One region of the Bacillus sp. z50 genome, then DNA from elsewhere that is predicted to be linked to it. Evidence: predicted binding sites of a transcription regulator. Region 1 holds the regulator's gene; each other region holds the start of a gene.
The links. The regulator Rex, encoded in region 1, represses fermentation and respiration genes when NADH is low (regulators of the CRP and FNR family bind a similar motif). The targets are predictions, from matches to a motif close to TTGTGAAATATTTCACAA.

Region 1 (5,800 bases):
ATATCGCTGGACATATATATGCAAACAGAATTCTCACTGAGTTTTCCTTTCCCCTCCTTGCATTGGTTGTATCCGGTGGCCATACGGAGCTGGTGTTGATGAAGGAGCATGGAGCTTTTGACGTTATAGGGGAAACAAGAGATGATGCAGCCGGTGAAGCATATGATAAGGTAGCTCGTACGCTAAAGCTACCTTATCCGGGCGGCCCTCATATTGATCGACTGGCGCATGAAGGTCAGCCAACAGTTAAACTGCCTCGTGCATGGCTAGAAGAGGATTCATATGATTTCAGTTTCAGCGGATTAAAATCGGCTGTTATAAATACATTGCATAATGCCAACCAAAAAGGTGAAGTGTTAGCTCCTGAGGATCTGGCTTGCAGCTTTCAGGAAAGTGTAATTGATGTCTTAGTAACTAAAACCGTAAAAGCAGCAGAGGAGTTCCAGGTGAAACAAGTACTGTTAGCCGGCGGGGTTGCTGCCAATAAAGGATTAAGAACTAAATTAGAAAAAGCTTTTATAGACAAAAAGGAAGTAGAATTGATTATACCTCCACTTTATTTATGTACAGATAATGCAGCAATGATTGCTGCAGCAGGTAGTATTGCATTTGAAAAAGGCAAACGAGCTGCCATGGACTTAAATGCAAATCCAGGATTGATATTGGAATAAAAAATGAGGCTGGGACATAACTAAATTTGCTGTGTCCAAAACCGAACGATGTATTGAATTTTTATTAAACTAAATAGAAAAAGCCGAACTATTATTAATAATGCTTAAACTGCACTTTATAATAGTTCGGCTTTTTTAGTTGCTGGAAACCTTTTGTCCCAGCCTTATTTTATTGGTAAAAAAATTGATTGAAAAGTAAAAGCACTCGAATAATTGTGGATAACTACGTGTTATCAACAGATTCTGTGGATAAAAGATTTGAAATCTGTGGATAATGTGGAAAAATCAAAATAAACCTTATTTTATAACTTTTTTAATGTGGATAAAAATGTTGATAAAAACCAAGCCATCCCTAACTTGGTTTTTTATCTTGATTTATTCGTCTTGTAGAGAAGTCCACTCTTCCATTAATGCTTCCAATTCTTCTTCAGTTGCTGTAAGAGTTGTCTGGATTTCCAATGATTTCTCATGGTCCTGATAGATTTCCGGATCACATAATTGTGTATTTAAATCGGATATCCGTGTATCAAGTTCTTCAATGGTAGTTTCAATTTCTGCGATACGTCTTTGGCGTTGGCGCTCTTTCTTTTTAAGCTCCTTGTCCTCCTGATAAGTAGTTTTATCTGAAACAGGGCGATTGTTGGAGATAGAATCCGCTGGTTTTTCCAGTTCAGCGAGTTCCGCTTGTTCTTGTTTTTTCTGAATATAGTAGTCATAATCTCCCAAGTATTCAATTGTACCATCTGCTTTCATTTCCAATACTTTATCGGCAATTCGATTGATAAAGTAACGGTCATGGGATACAAAGAGGAGAGTGCCTGAATAATCAACCAGTGCATTTTCAAGCACTAATTTACTGTCCAAATCCAAGTGGTTGGTCGGCTCATCTAAAATTAAAAGGTTGGCTTTTTGCATCATTAATTTTGAAAGAGCCAGCCGTGCTTTTTCACCACCGCTCAAGGTAGAGACAGTTTTCATTACATCGTCTCCGCTGAATAGAAAGTTTCCTAATATGGATCGGATATCCTTTTCAGGTTGGTTAGGGAAGTCATCCCATAACTCATTTAGCACAGTTTTGTTGGACGATAGATTAGCCTGCTCTTGATCATAATATCCGAGTGTCACATTGGCACCGAGCTGAAAATCTCCATGCAAAGCCGGAATTCTGTTAATCAATGTTTTTAATAAAGTAGATTTCCCTACCCCATTAGGACCAATCAGTGCAATGCTTTCTCCTCTAGTGATTCTAAAGTTCAAGTGGCTGGCAACAGATGCTTCATATCCAATAGACAAATCATTTGCCTGAAGAACTTCATTACCACTTTGCTTTTCAATCTCAAAGGTAAAATTAGCTGATTTTTCATCGCCCAAGGGCCGATCCATTACTTCCATACGCTGCAGGGCCTTTTGCCGGCTCTGGGCTCGTTTAGTTGTAGATGCTCTGGCCATGTTTCTTTGGACAAAATCTTTTAATTTTGCAATCTCATCCTGCTGTTTTTCATAAAGCTTTGCATTACGTTCGTATTCCTCTGCCTTTTGCTCTAAGTATCTGCTGTAATTCCCTGTATATTTCTTAATTGATGTTCGGGAAAGCTCCATTACTTGATGGACAACCTTATCAAGGAAATAACGATCATGGGAAACAATTAGGATAGCGCCAGGGTAAGATTGAAGATAGCCTTCGAGCCAGCTTAATGTATCGATATCAAGATGGTTGGTCGGCTCGTCTAGAATCAGTAAATCAGGTTTCGTTAATAATAATTTACCTAGTGCAAGCCTGGTTTTTTGGCCGCCGCTTAAGGAATTAATAGATGTAGTATAATCATAATCCGAGAAACGCAGACCGTGTAAGACAGAACGTACATCTGCTTCCATTTGGTAACCGCCAGAATTTTTAAATTGCTCCTGGAGACGATCGTAATCTTTTAATACCCGGTTATATTTTTGTTCATCATTGTAGACAGAAGGATCAGCCATAGATTTTTCCAATAATCTCAATTCATCTTCTTGTTTTTGTAAGCCTTCAAAAACAGAGATCATTTCATCCCAAATAGAGCGGTCTGATTGGAGACCGGTATTTTGAGCCAAATATCCAATCGAAACATCTTTTGGCTTATAGATCTCCCCACTGTCATGTGAAAGGTGACCTGCAATGATCTTAAGCAGGGTGGATTTTCCTGCACCGTTTCTGCCAACAAGTGCTATACGGTCTTTCGTTTGAACTTCGAGCTTAATAGTAGATAAAATTGCTTCAGCTCCATAATATTTGGATACATTATTAACTTGTAAAATAATCATATTCTCACCTCAAGAAGTACATACCTTAAGTGTAGCCTACTCTTGATAAGCACCGCAACTTAATAGAAAATTTGTGAATACTCACACAAAAATTACCAAAAATGATAGAAATATTATAGAATAGGAATAGGAGAATAAACTTTCAGTGAATTTACGTGCTTTATTAATCAGGAAAGATCCCATATGATTGGTATCGCGGAGGTAACCTGGAAACAATCAGAACCGCTAGTCCTAGTATTTTGCTCGAATATAAAAGTAACGAATCATTGATAAAAAAGCGGCGTATTATACATAGCTAAGATAGTTAGAATTATGGTAGTGAAGAAAACTTCTGATATAATTTCTATGTGATACCCGGGCACTCCAAGGATTAGATATTGATTTTATATGGAAAAAGGCTGAAAATATGAATAGATTAATTATTCGTATAATCTTAAAAACGAAAGTAAGAAATAACAGCTGTTTCAGCAATACTTGATTAACCTTATATGTTATGTGCAAAGCAATCGAAAAATCAATGGTTATTGAAGGAAACTATTTTCATTGGAAAACCGGGGGGTAAAACCAGTCGGGATTATCAAAGGCAGTTTTGATATATGGAGTAACGATTGACAAGAAAGAATAGGGAGAAGGGAATTAATTTTGCAGGAAAATACTAAAATACCGCAGGCTACAGCCAAACGACTTCCATTATATTATCGTTTTATACAAAATCTACACGCGTCAGGAAAACTACGAGTTTCTTCCGCAGAACTAAGTGAAGCTGTTAAAGTAGATTCAGCTACTATACGAAGAGATTTCTCGTACTTTGGTGCTTTAGGTAAAAAAGGGTATGGTTACAATGTTAATTATCTATTATCCTTCTTTAGAAAAACTCTCGATCAAGATGAGATTACAAAGGTAGCTCTAATTGGAGTCGGGAATCTAGGTACAGCTTTCTTAAATTATAATTTTATGAAAAATAATAATACAAAGATTGAAATGGCGTTTGATGTTTCTCCTGATAAAGTAGGAACCCTTATAGGGGATGTTCCGCTCTATCATATGGATGAACTGGAGAAAAAACTTGAAAAGCAAGATATTAGTGTAGCTATTTTAACAGTTCCATCACAGGTTGCCCAATCTATTACAGATCGTTTAGTGGCTGCGAACATTAAGGCTATTTTAAACTTTACGCCGGCACGTCTGAATGTGCCAGACAGCATTCGTGTCCATCATATTGACCTTGCAGTCGAATTGCAATCATTAGTATATTTTCTTAAACATTATCCATCCGGAAATACGGAAGATACAGAATAAAAAATCTCGAAGGTTTTCCCTCCGAGATTTTTTTTGTTATTCTTTTGGTTTTTCACTTTTCATTTTCTTTATTTGCTTATGAATCATCACCAAGCGGATTCCTGAACCAACATCAAGTGTAGCCAGTATGATCAGGAAATAGGTAAAGAAATCCCAACCGCTGCGTGATACATTTTGAACAGCAAAAAATATAAAAATAGCACCTAAAATTAAGTAAGTCGTTGCCATATACAACGGTGAACGTCTCATAACAAACCTCCGATAAAGCTTTGAACTTTATTAAGCTCTTCCATATTTTTTAATATATCATCTTTGTAAAGTGATTGTACGATTACAACTAATGTATTCATAGTAATGTGGGCAAAAATAGGAACAAGGATTCTCTTTGTTTTAACATATAAATAAGCAAATGTGAATCCCATTGCTGTATAAAGCAGGATATGTACAAATTCCATGTGAGCAACGGCAAAGATCAGTGAACTGATTAACGCGCTCAGGAAGAAATTCAATCGCTTGTGTAATGTGCCAAAGATAATTTTCCTAAAGACAATCTCTTCTAAAAATGGCCCAAGTACAGAACTGACTACCATAACAAGCGGTACTGCCTCAATGAGACCGAGTATATTCTGTGTATTTTCAGACCCGGTAGGAATACCAATAATTCGTTCGATATTACCAGCTATAGATTGTGAAAACAAAGCAAGAAATACTCCGCCAATTGCCCAGCCGATCGAAGCTCCCACACTTGCCTGATCGCCTAAGCTTCTATTATTTTTTTCATATCTCAGTAGGACTAGAGTAATGATAGAAGCCAGAATAAAGCTTATAACAATCCAATACCCTGCAGCCAATACTTCTATCCGTTCCGCGGGGATATTCGTGTTCGATAAGAAAACCAGCATAATTGGGATACCAAGAATAGAAGAAAATTGCATGGCAATATAGGTAATGAGAATTGACCAGTAATATTTTTTCAAATAGAAAAACTCCCTTAATCTTTTATATAGATATTAGATTGCGTATATCTTTAATTTTAACCGTTTTTACCTCATAGTTACAATTGCGAAACATTTTCCTTCTCTTCATCTACCAAACTGAAATAAAAAGGATATTTAGACCTTATTTGGGTAAGATAAATAAATGGTGATAAAATTTAAAAATTTTAACTAATATTACTTGCAAATCATTGGTTCTTTATTTAAACTATAAATTGTGTTAGCACTCAACGATGATGAGTGCTAATAAAAATGGAGATAACTTTAAGGAGGTAGTTTTACTTGTTAAAGCCACTAGGAGATCGCGTTGTGATTGAACTTGTCGCACAAGAGGAAAAAACTGCAAGCGGCATCGTGTTACCAGACACTGCCAAAGAAAAACCATCTGAAGGCAAAATTGTAGCGGTAGGAACAGGCCGTGTCCTTGAGAATGGTGAGCGAGTAGGATTGGAAGTATCTGAAGGCGATCATATTATCTTCTCTAAATATTCAGGTACAGAAATTAAATACGAAGGTAAAGAATACTTAATTTTACGT
Region 2 (5,800 bases), on a different contig from region 1:
TGCTCACTTGAATCAGAATAGCGATTCCCCATAGAATGCCTCCGGTTACGTGGGCTCCGTGTGTTCCAAGCAATGTAAGTAATGCAGAAGTGAAGCCGCTTGTTTGGATGGAAGCTCCTTCGTGTACATAATGGAAGAACTCATAAATTTCAATGCCTAGGAAGGCTAATCCAAGGACAAGCGTAATCGAGAACATAACCATCATTGCTTTTTTCATGCCCATCCGCATAGCGTGAATCGCGATCCCAATCGTAAAACTACTTGCCAAAAGAATAAAGGTTTCAGCTAAAACCCCACCAAGAGCGAAGATATCGCTCCCGGAAGGCCCATCACCTGTACGATTTTCCAGTACAAAGTAGACAGTAAACAGTGTAGCGAATAATACGATCTCTGCTCCAAGGAAAATCCAGAAGCCCAGTATCTTAAGCTGATTTTGTTCAGTACTATATTCCAATGGTTGAGAGGCATCTAATTTCATTCTGTCTCACCTCGCAATTTTCTTTCTTCTTCTTCAATTTCTTTCACAGATATATGGAACCCATGATCATCATTGAAGGAACGTACAAACATCAAATAGATAATTGGAACCGCAGCGATAATGGCTGGAATCCACATACTAAATACCATAAAGAATCCCCAGAAGAAGAAGGCCACTGCCATTAGAAACGGTTTAAAGTCACTGCTAGGCATGTGTATTTCTTCGATTTTTCGTGTGAACAGATTATGTGTACCTTTTTTGTGATCCCACCAGGAATCTACAGAATCCACTTCAGGAGTAATGGCAAAGTTATAGGCTGGAACAGGTGTTTTCGTTGCCCATTCCAATGTACGGCCACCCCATGGATCTGAGTCTCCTTTTAGTCTTGGAGCATAACGGAAGCTCCAGTAGAAGCTATAAACGAGAACGATGAATCCAATTGCTAAACCGACAGCACCTAATGATGCGATAAGGTTCAATGGTCCATACCCAGTTTCTTCAGAGTACGTATACATTCTTCGGTTCATCCCTTTAAGTCCCAATGCGAATAGAGGCAGGAATGTGACATTGAATGAAATAGAAATAATCCAGAATGCGATTTTTCCTAATTTCTCGTCTAATTTGAATCCAAAGATTTTAGGGAACCAGAAATACATACCCGCCAGTACCCCAAACACTGTACCCGGTATTAAAACATAGTGGAAATGGGCTACCAAGAACATTGTATTATGATATTGATAATCCGCACTTGCCATCGCTAGCATAACCCCTGTGACTCCACCAAAGGTGAAGATTGGTATGAATGCCAGGGCATACAGCATTGGCGTGGTAATTTCAATTTTTCCTTTATACATCGTAAGGAGCCAGTTAAATATCTTAACTCCTGTAGGTACAGCGATTAACATCGTAGTAATCGAGAAGAAGCTGTTTGCCATGGCACCTTGACCCATCGTATAGAAATGGTGAACCCATACAGTAAAGGATAGGGCAGAGATGGCAAGCATACTGAACACCATTGATTTGTATCCATACAGATTTTTTCTCGCGAATGTTGAAATAACCTCACTGAATATACCAAAGGCAGGAAGAATAACGATATATACTTCAGGATGGCCCCATACCCAGAACAGGTTAGCCCAAAGCATATCCATTCCGCCATCTTGCATAGTGAAAAATTGTGTACCAAACAAACGGTCAAACATCATTAAGGCAAGAGCTACTGTTAAAACAGGGAAAGCAAAAACGATAATGATGCTAGTGATTAAAATAGACCATGTGAACATTGGCATTTTCCATAGAGTCATACCAGGTGCTCTCATTTTTAAAATTGTAACGATAAAATTAACACCCGTTAGCAGCGTCCCAATACCGGCAATCTGAATCGCAATACTGTAGTAGTTATTCCCCACAGTAGGGCTGAATTCTATACCTGCAAGCGGGAAGTAGGCTGACCATCCGGCATCCGGTGATCCACCAATAACGAACGAGATATTAAATAGCATTGCTCCGGCAAAGAATAACCAGAAGCTGATAGCATTTAAATAAGGGAAAGCAACGTCACGCGCCCCAATTTGAAGAGGCACAACAATATTCATTAATCCAATGATAAATGGCATTGCCATAAATAAAATCATAACCACGCCATGCGTTGTAAAGATTTCGTTATAATGCTGTGCATCAAGCAGTCCGTTTTCAGGCTTAGCTAACTGTCCACGCATTAATAAACCATCAACACCGCCGCGGAATAACATAACTAAAGCACAGAGAATATACATGACCCCAATACGTTTATGATCAACAGTGGTAAGCCATTCATCTTTAAGCCAGCGCCATTTCTTAAAATAAGTCAGGCCGATAACGATAGCCAGCGATACAGCGACAATACTTACCATTGCGCCATAGATTAACGGGCCACCATGTACTATAAATTTATCCCAATCCAAGGTTGTAACTCCTTTCTTATGAAAGCTTTAATTTTAATGATTTGAATGATTCTCGTGCTCGGAATTACCTTTTTCTGTATCTTCATCAAACGTGTTGTCTGCTTCATCGCTCTCGTTTGATGGAGATGGTTCAGAACCATGATGATGTCCTTCCGGTGGAGGGCTGAAATCCAAGTGAGTAGAAGAATATGATTGTCTGCCGACGTGTGCTGTATCAAGCAGTTTTTCAAATTTTTCTTCTGTTAACTTATCTTCATTTGCTTTTACATCACTAACCCATTCTTCGAAATCATCTGGAGTCATAGACAGTGCTTCAAAATCCATATGGGCGTAGCCTTCACCACTGAAGTTTGCATTTCTTCCCATCATGGAAGCTGGTGTTTCAGCTACAAAATTTAATTTTGTTACCATGTCACTCATGGCGTATTTTTGACCACCGAGCTGTGGAATCCAGAAGCTTGTAATTGGTCCATAAGAATATAGACGGAATTCTACTACTCTATTAGTTGGAATGTTTACATAGTTAACCGTTTCAATACCTTGCTCTGGATAACTGAAATGCCATTTCCAGTTTGAAGAAGCTGCGTAGATAACCAATGGTTTTTGATCTTCATAGCCTTTTGGCTTTCCTTCTACTTCAAATGTAGTTTTAACTGTGACTACAGCTAAAATGGCTACAATAATAATTGGTATGACTGTCCATGTTATTTCAAGCGCCTTGCTGCCTTCCATATGTGGAGGCTCGTAATCTTTTGGAGCTTTGGATGCTCGGTATTTATATAAAATAACGATAAAAAGTACATATACTACAAGCACAACAGCTGCCATTAAAGCCATTGAGAAAAGAATGGCATTGGATTGTGTTTTTGCGACAGGACCATTTGTGTCGAATACAACCCAGTCACATCCCGCTAACATAAGAATAGACGCCATCATGGAACTCAAAAGTGCCCATTTTTTATTCATATTTTTCCCCTTCCTAATGTAATAAGTAAATTCAAGCTATGTAAGGGAAATTCAGTAAATCTGCACACCTTGATAGTTATAATTTCCCTTTCTTGCTGCTATTTAGGTATAATTCTTCCTTTTTCCATAGCCCCTGATTTTCAATATAATAACTGAATTTCAAAATTACAAATATATGAAACTAAAAGAAGACATGGAAATCTTCAATTTTGACAAAGTTGTGAACAAATTAACAATTAATTATATTCTTAGAATTTATTGTAAAATTGTCACTTTAAAGTAGCATTTTTATGTGAATACTAGGATGTGAAATCTGAAAACGCCTATTATATAGAAAAAGGGTTTCGATCAGTATCAAAAAGGCTTAAACTTATGAGTAATCTAGATAAGTGAAACGGAGTTATACAATGAACGAAAAAGATTATGATGAGTTATTACATATAAAAACAGTCGGTAATCAAACTGGATTTTATAATTCTATGCATTATCACCGATATGAGCCGACTCCGTATTGGATTTTAGAAAAGTTATTGGATGAGTATGACCTTAATAGGGATGATCATATGGTCGATTTTGGATGCGGAAAGGGGAGACTAAATTTCTTTCTTCATTACAAGACAGGGGCGTTTGTAAGTGGGGTAGAAATGAATGAACAATTTATTAATGAAGCTGAGGAAAATCTCAAGAACTATAATTACAAGGGGAAAGACCGAATTCAATTTCACTGTTGTCTGGCAGAGGAGTTTCAAATTCAACCAACTTATAATAGGTTTTATTTCTTTAATCCTTTTACGATACAAATATTCCGCCAGGTTCTAACGAACATTCTGTTGTCCGTTGAAGAAACATATCGCGAGGTACACCTAATATTATATTATCCATCTGAGGATTATATATATTTTCTTGAAAATCAATCTGTGTTTGAACTACACAAAGAGATTGTTCTAAATGAAACGAATCCGTTTGAGAGAATACTGATCTACCGGCTAGCTTATTAAATTGAAAAAGGCGTTCCCATTGGAATGCCTTTTTTCGTATAAAATATCAGAAGGTTTATGGAGTAGTGGTAGATTCAGTAATATAAACAACCAATTTGTAGCTCTTTAGGGCAAACAGCCGGATACCTATCATTAATTTGGGCCTGGCCTTTTTTCTGTTTTTTCTTCATATGGTTCCACATGAACATGGACACGATATACTCCATGATCCTTCATTAAATCTTTTTCTACAAGAGTAGCAATATCATGGGCTTCTTTAATATTTAACGTGTTGTCTACCAAAATAATGATATCGATGACTTCATTATTCCCGTAATTTCGTCCCATGATTTTTTTAATCCCTTTAACCCCTTCTATTTGGTCAATGGAATTTTGATAGATTTTAATCTTAGACTCATCAAAGCCATCTGATAAGTAATGGGATGCTTCTCTAAAAATATCCCAGGCTGTTTTGCAAATCAATAACCCTACGAGTATGGCAGTAATTGTATCGAGGAAAGGCATATTTAGCTGGGAGCCGAATATGCCAATTGCTGCTCCAATACTGACATACGCATCAGAAATATTGTCTTTGGCAGCAGCTTTTACGGAATGGCTGTTGATTCTTTTGGCTAGCTTTATATTATAGCGATAGACGAAGTACATGACGAGGGCGGAAAAAATCGCCGTGTATGCTGCCGTTATATCAGGTATATTTTTTTCCCTGCTTAAAATGGATTGGAATCCATCCGTTAGAACTTGGATACCTACTGTCATCATGATAAAAGAAGATAGGAGAGAGGCAATCGATTCACTTTTCCAGTGCCCATATGCATGATCGCTATCGGGAGGCCGCTGAGAAACTTTTAAACCAATTAATACAGCTACTGAGGCAATGATGTCAGTTATATTGTTCAGCCCATCTGCACGTAATGCTTCAGACTCACTTATATATCCAACAATCAGCTTTAATATGGAAAGAAATAAGTATGCAACAATACTTAGGATTGCTCCGCGTTCACCTAATTTAAGGTCCCTGTATTTTTGTTTCTCCAAAAAGGTCACCTCAAGTTCTTTATTGAATTCATCATTACTTATTAGTATAGAATAAAATTCATAAAAAAGAGCGTTCCAATTAATTAATCATTTGGAATACTCTTGTTTTTTATTTCCTAATTAATTCACGCTGGTGCAGTTCATTTCCAAATCTTTAATGAATGCCATCCCTGCGTTTGATAATGAATGGTTGCCAGTTGATGAGAACTGACTATACGCACATGGATCAGATAGTAAATGGACTGAGGAAAGGATTGAAAATCGTTATTTGGAAATGTTTTATCCATCTGAACAAAAATGGCGTGATAAAGCAATTGATGATTATGAGTAAGGTCTAACGGGAATATTGACTAACCGTCAAGTAATACAATAGATTTGAA
Region 3 (5,800 bases), on a different contig from region 1:
TTCAGGTCAGCGGAATCTTGTTATTTTTGAAATGGCTATTTATGGAGCATCCTCAGATTTTAAAGAAATATATGAAATTTGAACCGGTATTCTTGGTTGTCTTATTGTTTGCTATTCCTTTTGTAATTAACAGTCTATTAAGTACTTCTGCCAAAACGTATATTTATGCTGCTGAGAATGGAGCTAATGCTATAGAATATTTGGAAAGCGAATGTACAATAGAAGAGCAGGATGAAGGTAATCTGTATGAATGCAAAATTATACTGCAAAATTATGAGCATCAATCACAGCAGGTAACGTTGCATTTTCCTGTTTCCGATTCGGTAAAGAAAGAAAAACAAGTAACAGCTTATTTACAGGTTCATGAAAAAAAAGAGATTAGAGTGCAATTTACAGCTGATGAATTAGCCGCTTTCGAAGGGGTACCTGAATTTACAATTCAATCATAATGGTCTTAATAGAAAATATCGGAGAACCGTGTATCATAGAAGCGGTTCTCCGATATTTTTTATTGAAGGTTAGCTGGGATTACATTTCCTGCGGTGCTTCCATTCCTAATAAATGCATGCCTTCTTCAAGAACGATGGTAATTGATTTTATTAAAGCCAAGCGATTTTGCAATTCACTGTCATTCTCTAATATGCGTATATGTCCATAATAGCGATTAAATGATTGAGCCAAGTCAATCAAGTATTTAGCAATAACGGATGGCTCCATTTTTTTGAAAGACCGCTCAATCACGGATGGAAATGCCAGCAAATGCTTTACAATATCAAAGCTATATTCATCACTCAAGCCTGCTGATGCACTAGCAGGAGTAAAGGCCTTTCTAAGAATAGAATGGGCACGAGCATTTGTATATTGTAAATAGGGACCAGTTTCACCTTCAAATTTTAGGATGTCTTCGAGCGAGAATTCAATATTATTCATACGGTCATTTTTCAAATCGTTGAATATAACAGCTCCTACGCCTACTTGTCTTGCAACCTCATCTTTGTTATTTAAATCAGGATTTTTATTCTCAATATTCTTACGAGCAAGCTCGATTGATTCGGCCAGCACTTCCTCGAGGAGGACCACTCTTCCTTTACGAGTCGACATTTTTTTGCCGTCTTTCATAATCATTCCGAATGGTACATGTGAAATGTCGTCAGCCCAGTCAAATCCAAGTTTCTTTAAAACAGCTTTAAGCTGTTTAAAATGTAAGGATTGTTCATTTCCGACTACATATACAGCCTTGGCAAAGTCGTAGGTACGGTAACGGTATAAAGCAGCTGATAAATCCCGTGTTACATAAAGAGTCGCACCATCGGATTTTTTGATTAAACAAGGTGTTAATCCCTCTTCCTCTAATTTGACTACCATGGCACCCTGATCTTCTACAAGCAGGCCGCTATTCTCAATTATTTCTATAACCTCTGCCATCTTATCATTATAAAAAGCTTCCCCATTAAAAGAGTCGAATTGAATGCCAAGCAGCTCATATATTTTCTCGAATTCCTTCAGGGATTCTTCTTTGAACCATTTCCATAATTTCGTGGCTTCTTCGTCCCCATCTTCCAGCTTTTTGAACCAGTCACGTCCCTGTTGCTCTAGCTCAAGTTCTGTTTCGGCTTTTTCATGAAAGATAATATATAACTTTAAAAGTTCGCTGATGGGACTCTTTTTAACTTTTTCTTCATTTCCCCAAGCTTTATAGGCTACAATTAATTTTCCGAATTGAGTGCCCCAATCACCAATGTGATTAATTTTAACAGGGGTATAACCGCATTTTTTAATAATATTGGCTATAGAGGCTCCGATTACTGTGGAGCGAAGGTGCCCCATCGAAAAGGGCTTGGCGATATTGGGTGAAGACATATCAATTGCGATATTTTCACCATGTCCAAGAGAAAGTGTGCCGTACTGATGTTGATCAGTTAATATCGTATTCATTACTCTTTCACTGATAGACTTTTTATCGAGGAAAAAGTTAACATACGGTCCAATAGCTTTTACATCCTCATAACGTTCATCCTTTAGTTGGTCAGCTAATGTTACTGCAATTTTCTGCGGAGATTGCTTCCACAGTTTTGCGAGAGTGAAACAGGGAAATGCCAAATCTCCATGCTCTTTGTTCTTTGGGGTTTCGACCAAAGACAAGCATGTTTCAAGATTTAAGTCACCTTTTAGTACTTCATTCATATGAGAAGCTACATCTAGTTTTATATCCATATCCTCAGCCTCCGTAAAATATAATAAAAAAAGCCCGCCTCTTAAAAATCTTTAAGAGACGGGCTGTAAACCCGCGGTACCACTCTGCTTGTTCTAATGAACCACCTTAACTTTATAACGGAAAAGTCCGGCCCAAACTACTAAAGTTGTTCGAATGAGCATTTCAGAAGGGCGTTCCTTAAAACCATTAATACCAGGCTCTCACCATTCCCGGCTCGCTATAATTTGTATTTTAAGTACTATTCTTCATCATAAATATTATCTTTATTATTTTATATACAAATAGTATAGAAATTCCGAATAGAAAGTCAATACAAAATATTCTTTTGTATGAATATATTGCTCATCTATGCACAAATGAGTATAAATAGAATTATAGAACTTAGTAAAAGGAGTATTTTATTATGAATAAGGAAAAAAGACTCGCTATTATTAAGCAGGTAATTCAGAATAATGAAATTAAAACTCAGGAACAGCTGGTCGAAGAATTATCTAAGCAAGGGTTGCATATTACACAAGCCACCATTTCTCGAGATATCCGGGAATTAAGCCTGGTAAAATATCCATCTAAGACCGGAGGGACGAAGTATGGATTTATCGGAGATCATAAGTACAATGACACAATGAAACTACGTAAAAAAATGCAAGACGCATTATTAAATATTGAAAGAATAGAATATTTTATTATCCTAAAAGTATTACCTGGCCATGCCCACTCATTTGGGGCAATTTTAGATGAACTTGAGTGGGAAGAGAAGGCGGCAACTATATGTGGGAATGATACCTGTATGATTATTTGCCGTACAATCCATCAAGCAGAGGCCCTGGAAGAAAGGTTAAGAACAGTTGCAAATTTATAAGAAATATTTTTTTATATTTCAAGTATGATATGCAAAAAAATATACATAGTTATGCGAAATAATAGGAAATTAAAAATAATTAATTGAATATTCATACATAAACTTTTCTATTTAAAGAGATTTATGTGAGGATTTACACATTTTTTGTGTGTAAAAAATCACAAATCTCTTTTTTTCGTTCCTTTACACTAAAAATGTAAGAAAAATAAGGTGTGCAGGAGGAAAGGCAATATGACAAATCCAATTCATGTTACTTCTGAAATCGGCACTTTAAAAACTGTAATGTTAAAGCGTCCCGGAAAAGAAGTAGAAAATCTTACTCCGGAATATCTGGAGAGACTATTGTTTGATGATATTCCTTATTTGCCGATTATTCAGGAAGAGCACGATTATTTTGCTAATACACTAAGAGATCAAGGAATAGAAGTTTTATACCTTGAGAAGCTTGCTGCAGAATCTCTTACAAATCCTGAAGTGAAAGAGGAATTTGTTAGCCGCATGCTTGAAGAAAGCAATGCAAAGGTACAGGGTACATTTGAAAATCTTAAAGAGTATTTATTATCATTTTCAAATGAAGACATGGTTGACAAAATTATGTCCGGTATCCGCAAAAATGAACTGGAGATCAGCAAAAAAACACATTTGTATGAATTGATGGAAGACCATTATCCATTCTATACAGATCCAATGCCAAACCTGTATTTTACGCGGGACCCGGCAGCAGCTATCGGAAACGGTTTAACAATTAATAACATGCGCGAACCTGCAAGACGCAGAGAGTCCATGTTCATGGAATATATTATCAAGCATCATCCACGTTTTGCTGGTAAAGATGTTCCTGTATGGCTTGACCGTACTTATCATAACCCAATTGAGGGGGGAGATGAACTGGTATTAAGCCCAGAAGTAGTCGCAATCGGTGTTTCAGCAAGAACATCTGCTAAAGCAATCGAAAAATTCGCGCTTAGCATCTTGAATAAACAAAATCAATTCAAGAAAGTAATAGCTATTGAAATACCTAGCTGCCGTGCATTCATGCACCTGGATACTGTATTTACAATGGTAGACTACAATAAATTTACAATGCATCCGATGATTCAGGGACCTGGCGGTAAAATGAATATTTACATCCTTGAAAAAGGCGCTGATGAATTTAATGTAAATATCACACACCGTACTGACATTAAAGAGACTTTAAAAGAAGTGCTTAACTTGCCTGAACTTGAAATCATCCTTTGTGGTGACGGAGATGAAATCGCAGCTCCACGTGAACAGTGGAATGATGGTTCCAATACACTGGCGATTGCACCTGGTGTAGTTGTTACATATGACCGTAACTATATCTCAAACGAGTGCTTACGCAAACATGGTGTAAAAGTTATTGAAATCAAAAGCTCTGAATTGTCTCGTGGCCGTGGGGGCCCACGCTGCATGAGCATGCCTCTAGTACGTGAAGACATTTAATAAAAGATTTAGTTGATTAAAAGGTTATCGTTGGAGGGAGTATATAAAATGATTAAAACAAGACCAGACCTTAAAGGTAGAAGTTTCTTGGCTGAGAAAGATTTCACTGAAGAAGAATTCTTACACATGATTGATTTTGCTGCTGAGTTAAAGGAAAAGAAAAAACAAGGCATTCCTCACCGTTATATGGAAGGTAAAAATATTGCCTTATTATTTGAAAAACCATCAACTCGTACACGTTGTGCTTTTACGGTAGCTTGTACTGATTTAGGCGCTCATCCTGAGTATCTTGGAAAAGATGATATCCAACTTGGAAAAAAAGAATCTATTGAAGATACTGCTAAAGTTTTAGGCCGTATGTTTGATGGTATCGAATTCCGTGGCTTTGAACATGCAAAAGTGGAATCTTTGGCTGAGCACTCCGGAGTTCCTGTATGGAATGGTCTTACAGATTTATGGCATCCAACTCAAACTTTAGCGGACTTCTTAACAGTGAAAGAAAATGTAGGCCACTTAAAAGGCGTTAAATTCGTATACGTTGGGGATGGCCGTAACAACGTAGCAAACAGCTTACTTGTCGGCGGTGCAAAAGTTGGTATGGATGTACGTATCTGTTCACCGGAATCTTTATTCCCAGAAGCATCTATTGTTGAACTTGCTAAGGAATTAGCAAAAGAGTCCCAAGGCCGTGTAACAATCACATCTAATGTTGAAGAGGCAGTATCCGGCGCTGATGTTATCTACACAGATGTTTGGGTATCAATGGGAGAAGAAGACAAGTTCGCAGAACGTATCGCTTTATTAGCTCCATATCAAGTGAATATGGATATGATCAAAATGACTGGAAATGACAACGTGATCTTCTTACACTGCTTACCGGCATTCCATGACTTAGAAACTTCTTATGGTCGTGCGATTCATGAAGAGCACGGATTAGCTGAAATGGAAGTTACAGATGAAGTCTTCCGCAGCAAGCATTCCAAAGTATTTGATCAAGCTGAAAACAGAATGCATACAATCAAATCTGTAATGGCATTGACACTAGGAAATATTGAATAAGTAGATTAGCAGGGAATTGGTTCTACACAATTCCCTGCTACCATTATCAAATTAACGAGGTGAAGAAAAAATGGCAGAAGATAAAAAGATTGGCTTATTTGCCTTAATTGCCATTGTTATAGGTTCTATGATTGGAGGAGGAGCATTTAACCTTGCTTCAGATATGGCTGGTGCAGCTTCTCCCGGTGCAATTATTTTAGGAT
Region 4 (5,800 bases), on a different contig from region 1:
TAGCAACAGAGCGTTTCAATGAGAAGAATTCATTGGAAAAAGAGTGGAAGAGCAAGGCTGCTGATCTTAAACAAATCGAGCAGGAGCTGGCGAGCAAGCAAAGTGAATTAGTCAATTGGAGAGAAGCATGGGAGGATGCTACTAAACCCTTGCAAGTTGAAAGTCAGGCTCCGATTGATTACACAATGGAAAGGCTTGATAAGTACAATGAATTGACTACTACGTATGATGAATGGGCAGATATCAATAGCAAAGCAAAAGCTGGCATGTTATTTGTACAGGATTATGTAGATCATATCAGAATTGTAGCTAACACGTTACAGTTACCTGAACCAATAAATATCCAATCCTTTATCTATGATTTAACGAATCAGTTGCAGGAGCAGAAAAAGTGTAAGCAAAATCAACTCGAATGGCAAGGACAATTGGATAAACGGAAAAAAGAATATCGGTTAGCGAAGGATAAGAAAGAGATGGCGCTTAATCGTCTTGATGAATTGTTACAGACAGCAAGTGTAAAGACCATCGAGGAAATGCAAATTATTGAAGATAAATATCGACAAAAGCAAAAGCTGTCTGCAGAACTGATCAATCTGGAGAAGGTGTTACTTGAGATTGGCAATGGCTTATCGATTCAAGAAATGAAGGATGAAATAGACAAGCTTGATTTAGATTTTATGGAAAGTGAAATGGCAGAATTAAAGGCAGAGCTTGCAGATTTGGAAGAGAAAAGAACGGAACAGAACCAAATCTTTGGTGTATGCAGAAAAGAATATGAAGAAAAGATTAAGGGAAATTCATATGCAGCTGTTCAGGCCGCAGAAGAAAGAGAAAGTATCCTGGCTGAGCTCGCAGAATTGACCGATCAATATGTCCAAAAAAAATTAGCTACATTTGTATTACAGAAGGGAATAGAATATTTCCGTTCCGAAAATCAAAATCCGATTTTAACAAAAGCATCAAAACTGTTTGCAAAATTAACACTGAACTCCTTTGAAGGATTGACTGTTGATTATAATGAAAAGGATGAAGAAGTACTACTGGGTTTAAGAAATAACGAGAAAATTGGAATAGACGCGATGAGTGATGGAACAAAAGATCAATTGTATTTATCCTTAAGAGTTGCAAGCATAGAAAAATATTGTGAGGAAAATGAACCTATTCCATTTATTGTCGATGATATTCTTGTTCACTTTGATAATGAACGTTCAAAAATTACGTTATCTATCTTAAAAGAATTATCGAAAAAAACTCAAGTTATCTTTTTCACTCATCATTATCATTTATTGGATTTGTTGGAGGAAACATTGTCGCATGAGGAGTATCAATTGATTCACATTCATAAAGAGGCCGTCATGAGCTGAAATTAAAAGAAGACCAATTCAAACTTTATGAATTGGTCTTCTTTTTCTTGGTTCACTTTATTATTTTGTATTTTCTTTCTCAGTGATTTCAGAGATTTTATTCATGTTGTCCTGTAATTGAAGCTTTGTGCTTGATTTACTTAAGAACTGATATAACATTCCTACAAATATTGCTCCACCGACAATATTACCCAAAGTAACAGGAATCAAATTGTAGATGGCATTTCCGATTGTAATGGTATCAGGATGTGGTGATACTAATGCAATTGAGAATAATGATAAGTTTGCAATGCTATGTTCAAAGCCTGATGAGAAGAATAAAAATACAACTGCAATCATCATTGCCATTTTAGCTCCGTCACCTTTTACTTGGCTAGGCAAGTAACAAGCTAAACAAACAAGCCAGTTACAAAGGATTCCTTTAAAGAATAAAGCTGAAACAGATCCATGCATTTTATAAGAAACAATTTCGTGCATTAAATGCTCGTTTGGAATGTGGCTGAATATGCCTGTAAGGTAAAATAAAATGGCAAAGAAGATTGCCCCAACAGCATTGCCAAGATAACAAGCGCCCCAGTTTCGGCCTAAATCTCTGAGAGTTACCTCATTACGCATATAAGCGACAGTGAAATAAGCGGTATTACCGGTAAATAGCTCTGCCCCACCGTAAATAATGAGTATTAATGCGATACCAAAGAAAAGTGCCGGGAATAGGTATGCAAAAGGTGAGTCGGCTACCCTGAAATATTCTCCTGTTCTAAAGCAGGTAATGATTACAAACCCTACAAATATTCCTGCCATCATCGCTCTTAAGAAATAATGAAGAGGAAAATGGTCTAACAGCCTTTTCTTTTTCTTTGCAAGGGCAACTAAATACTGTAATCCTTGTTCTTCCATGATGTTAAATTCCTCCTATGCTGAAAAAACGTCTACTAAATAAACTACTATGACTTCTATAATTAATCAATAAGCTTGTGAAATTATTCACTTTTCTGATAGCCTCTTTTATTCAAATAAGGTAAACTTGCGTAAATCTTGTGATTATCTTCCACCGAATACGGGTAAGGTAAGTATAAGGATGGTGATTATCTTGAAAAGTAAAATCTTAAAAAGAGTTATTGCAGCAGCTGCACCTTTCGTGATCAGCTATATTACAAAAAAATTAACCAATAAGAAAAAAGTAGCTTAAAGGACGGGCAATAATGCTCGTTTTTTTTATGTTATCTTACCTTGCCCCAAAGAATTGCGAAATACTTAAACGGACACTAATTGACTGTAATTCACTACATATGAGAAAATATGACTGTTTGATTAAAACTTATGATTCGCCTATTCACATATTATTTTTTTACATGGTATATTTGATAAGATGGATTTTGATTTTAATAAGAATTGTTAAAGTGGTTATTTTCTTTTTACAACATCAAAGTATCATTGGAGATGTAGATCCAAGATGAATAGATTTATGAAGTTTTACTATATATAAAAGGATGGCTTACATGACAAATTTAAAAGAACAGATAGAATCAAGAAGAACCTTTGCAATTATTTCTCACCCTGACGCAGGTAAAACGACGTTAACAGAAAAGTTGCTCTTATTTGGTGGCGCAATCCGTGACGCTGGAACTGTAAAAGGACGTAAAACCGGTAAATATGCGACAAGCGACTGGATGGAAATTGAGAAGCAGCGTGGAATTTCCGTAACCTCTAGTGTTATGCAGTTTGACTATAATGGGACCCGTGTTAATATCCTCGACACACCTGGACACCAAGATTTCAGTGAAGATACGTACCGTACATTAATGGCTGTTGATAGCGCAGTTATGATTATTGATGCTGCCAAAGGGATTGAAGCACAAACATTGAAATTATTTAAGGTTTGTCGCATGAGAGGAATTCCTATTTTCACATTTATTAATAAAATGGATCGCCAAGGTAAATTGCCGCTTGAGCTATTGGCTGAGTTGGAGGAAGTGCTTGGAATAGAATCCTATCCAATGAACTGGCCAATCGGGATGGGTAAAGACTTCTTCGGTATTTATGACCGTTATTATAACCGAATTGAAATGTTTAAGGCTGAAGATGAAGAGAGATACTTAAAATTGAATGAAGAAGGCGAAGTAGAAGATGAAAATCACTCTATTGTTGAGTCTCCTTTATATGAGCAAACATTGGAAGAAGTGTTATTGTTAAATGAAGCAGGAAATGAATTTTCGCGTGAAAAAGTCAGAAATGGTGAATTAATTCCTGTATTCTTTGGAAGTGCCCTTACTAATTTTGGCGTTCAGACATTTTTGGATACGTATTTAGAGTTTGCGCCAAAGCCTCAGCCAAGACCATCATCCGTGGGGCCGGTTGAACCCGTTCAGGATACTTTTTCAGGATTTATATTTAAAATCCAAGCAAATATGAATCCGATGCACCGTGACCGAATTGCCTTTTTGCGCATTTGCTCAGGTAAGTTTGAACGTGGGATGACTGTTCAATTAAGCCGAACAGGCAAGCCTATGAAACTTAATAATTCAACACAATTTCTTGCAGAGGAAAGAAACAATATTGCTGAAGCAGTAGCAGGAGATATTATCGGATTATATGATACAGGAACCTATCAGATTGGTGATACGCTAACTTCAGGAAAAGAAGCATTTTCTTTCGAACGTCTGCCACAATTTACACCTGAAATGTTTGTACGTGTCAGCGCTAAAAATGTATTAAAACAAAAGCATTTTCACAAGGGAATTAATCAGCTTGTACAGGAAGGTGCCATTCAATTATTTAAAACAGTTGGGATTGAATCCTATATTCTTGGAGCAGTCGGACAGTTACAGTTTGAGGTATTTGAGCACCGTATGAAAAATGAGTATAATACAGAAGTTATCATGGAAAGAATGGGTGACAAGATTGCCCGTTGGACAACGAATGAAAAAATCGATGAAAAGCTTTCAAGTTCAAGAAGTCTTTTGGTACGCGATCGCTATGATCAATATGCTTTCTTATTCGAAAATGACTTTGCACTGCGTTGGTTCCAGGAAAAAAATCCTTCTATAGAACTATATAATCCAATGGATCAGCACGAACGTTAACTAAATTTAAGCAGGATTTAGCCTATATAGGGTTAAATCCTGCTTTTTTCTGTTATATAACAATTAACCGTTGACATATTTTTCTAAATATTCTTACAATAGTGGAAAGAAGATTAGGAGAGTGAAACAATGAAACATGTCTATTTTTTTACCGGGTTTCCAGGTTTTATTTCAAATCAACTAATAAGAGAGCTAAAAAAACAGGATCAGTTATTTAATAAAGTGATTGCTATTGTACTGCCGTCTGTGTGGCATAAGGCTGTCAGTGAAAGATTAAAAATTATAAACGAGTTCAATTTAGATGAAAATCAGTTTATCCTTATTGAAGGAGACATCACCAAACCCGGTTTAAACATCAGTAAAAAAGAAAGCGGTTTCAAAAAGGGAGAAATTACCCATTTTTTTCACTTAGCTGCGATTTATGATTTAGCTGTTCCAAAAAATATAGCCTATTTGGTGAATGTCGATGGAACACACAATGTAAATGATTATGTATTGACCCTTCCTAACCTATTGAGGTATACCTATTTTAGTACAGCTTATGTAGCTGGAAGACGTGAAGGAAAGCTGTATGAGCATGAATTAATTAAACCAGATAAATTTAAAAATTATTATGAAGAAACCAAATATGAAGCAGAAGTCCTTGTTCGAAAGATTATGGATCATGTTCCTGTTACAGTCATTCGGCCGGGTATCGTAAAAGGAAATACCCTAACTGGAGAAACCATTAAATTTGACGGCCCATATTTTATATTAAATTTCCTCGACAGAATCAGATACCTTCCAATTATCCCTAATATAACTAAGTCAACCTGTGTGATCAATTTGGTTCCTGTTGACTATATAATAAAAGCAACAGCTTATTTAACTTTAAGCCCTAAAGGTGCTGGAAAAACATATCATTTAACGGATCCTAATCCATATACGGTTACAGATATTTATAAGTTGTTTTTGAAAGGGTATAATGGAAAACGACCAATTGGGTATTTGCCGTTCGGGCTGACGAAAATGGCTTTATCAATCAAGCCAATAAGAAAGTTTCTGGGTGTGGAAGTTGAATCACTTGATTATTTCACCTGGAAAGGAGAATTTGATTGTGTACAGGCACAGGCTGATTTAGCTGAAGGAGGCATTGTATGTCCTGATTTTAAGGAAGGTGTAGTGCCAATGGTTGAATATTATAGAGCCAATAAGAACAATCGGGCGTTTCATATAGAGATTACATAATTAGAGGAGGAACAAAGTTGGAAGCCTTGAAAGAAATGGTAAATGTATATGCTCCTGCAACGGGAGAACTGATTATGCAGTATGAGGAGATGCCGGCTAGTCAAGCTGGTGAAATAATGAATAAAT

Region 2: qoxA (cytochrome aa3 quinol oxidase subunit II) is a predicted target of Rex. The motif match lies at 3,606-3,623, and genes of this name have one in related genera.
Region 3: arcA (arginine deiminase) is a predicted target of Rex. The motif match lies at 3,198-3,215, and genes of this name have one in related genera.
Region 4: AC4G3N_RS08780 (formate/nitrite transporter family protein) is a predicted target of Rex. The motif match lies at 2,337-2,354, and genes of this name have one in related genera.

Annotation. Positions count from the first base shown of each region.
Region 1 covers NZ_JBZFQL010000008.1:81,911-87,710, reverse strand. The annotation lists gene tsaD (tRNA (adenosine(37)-N6)-threonylcarbamoyltransferase complex transferase subunit TsaD) at 1-671, shown strand, start outside; gene AC4G3N_RS17750 (ABC-F family ATP-binding cassette domain-containing protein) at 1,047-2,969, opposite strand; gene AC4G3N_RS17745 (redox-sensing transcriptional repressor Rex) at 3,609-4,268, shown strand; gene AC4G3N_RS17740 (YdiK family protein) at 4,305-4,517, opposite strand; gene AC4G3N_RS17735 (CPBP family intramembrane glutamic endopeptidase) at 4,514-5,245, opposite strand; gene groES (co-chaperone GroES) at 5,546-5,800, shown strand, end outside.
Region 2 covers NZ_JBZFQL010000005.1:108,925-114,724, reverse strand. The annotation lists gene qoxC (cytochrome aa3 quinol oxidase subunit III) at 1-478, opposite strand, end outside; gene qoxB (cytochrome aa3 quinol oxidase subunit I) at 475-2,421, opposite strand; gene qoxA (cytochrome aa3 quinol oxidase subunit II) at 2,455-3,387, opposite strand; gene AC4G3N_RS14735 (methyltransferase domain-containing protein) at 3,795-4,385, shown strand; gene AC4G3N_RS14730 (cation diffusion facilitator family transporter) at 4,518-5,420, opposite strand.
Region 3 covers NZ_JBZFQL010000003.1:511,934-517,733, forward strand. The annotation lists gene AC4G3N_RS11790 (hypothetical protein) at 1-449, shown strand, start outside; gene argS (arginine--tRNA ligase) at 529-2,214, opposite strand; T-box leader at 2,266-2,476, opposite strand; gene argR (arginine repressor) at 2,619-3,074, shown strand; gene arcA (arginine deiminase) at 3,306-4,538, shown strand; gene argF (ornithine carbamoyltransferase) at 4,587-5,597, shown strand; gene arcD (arginine-ornithine antiporter) at 5,668-5,800, shown strand, end outside.
Region 4 covers NZ_JBZFQL010000002.1:599,901-605,700, reverse strand. The annotation lists gene AC4G3N_RS08785 (AAA family ATPase) at 1-1,364, shown strand, start outside; gene AC4G3N_RS08780 (formate/nitrite transporter family protein) at 1,425-2,261, opposite strand; gene AC4G3N_RS08775 (peptide chain release factor 3) at 2,864-4,447, shown strand; gene AC4G3N_RS08770 (SDR family oxidoreductase) at 4,577-5,674, shown strand; gene AC4G3N_RS08765 (aldehyde dehydrogenase family protein) at 5,692-5,800, shown strand, end outside.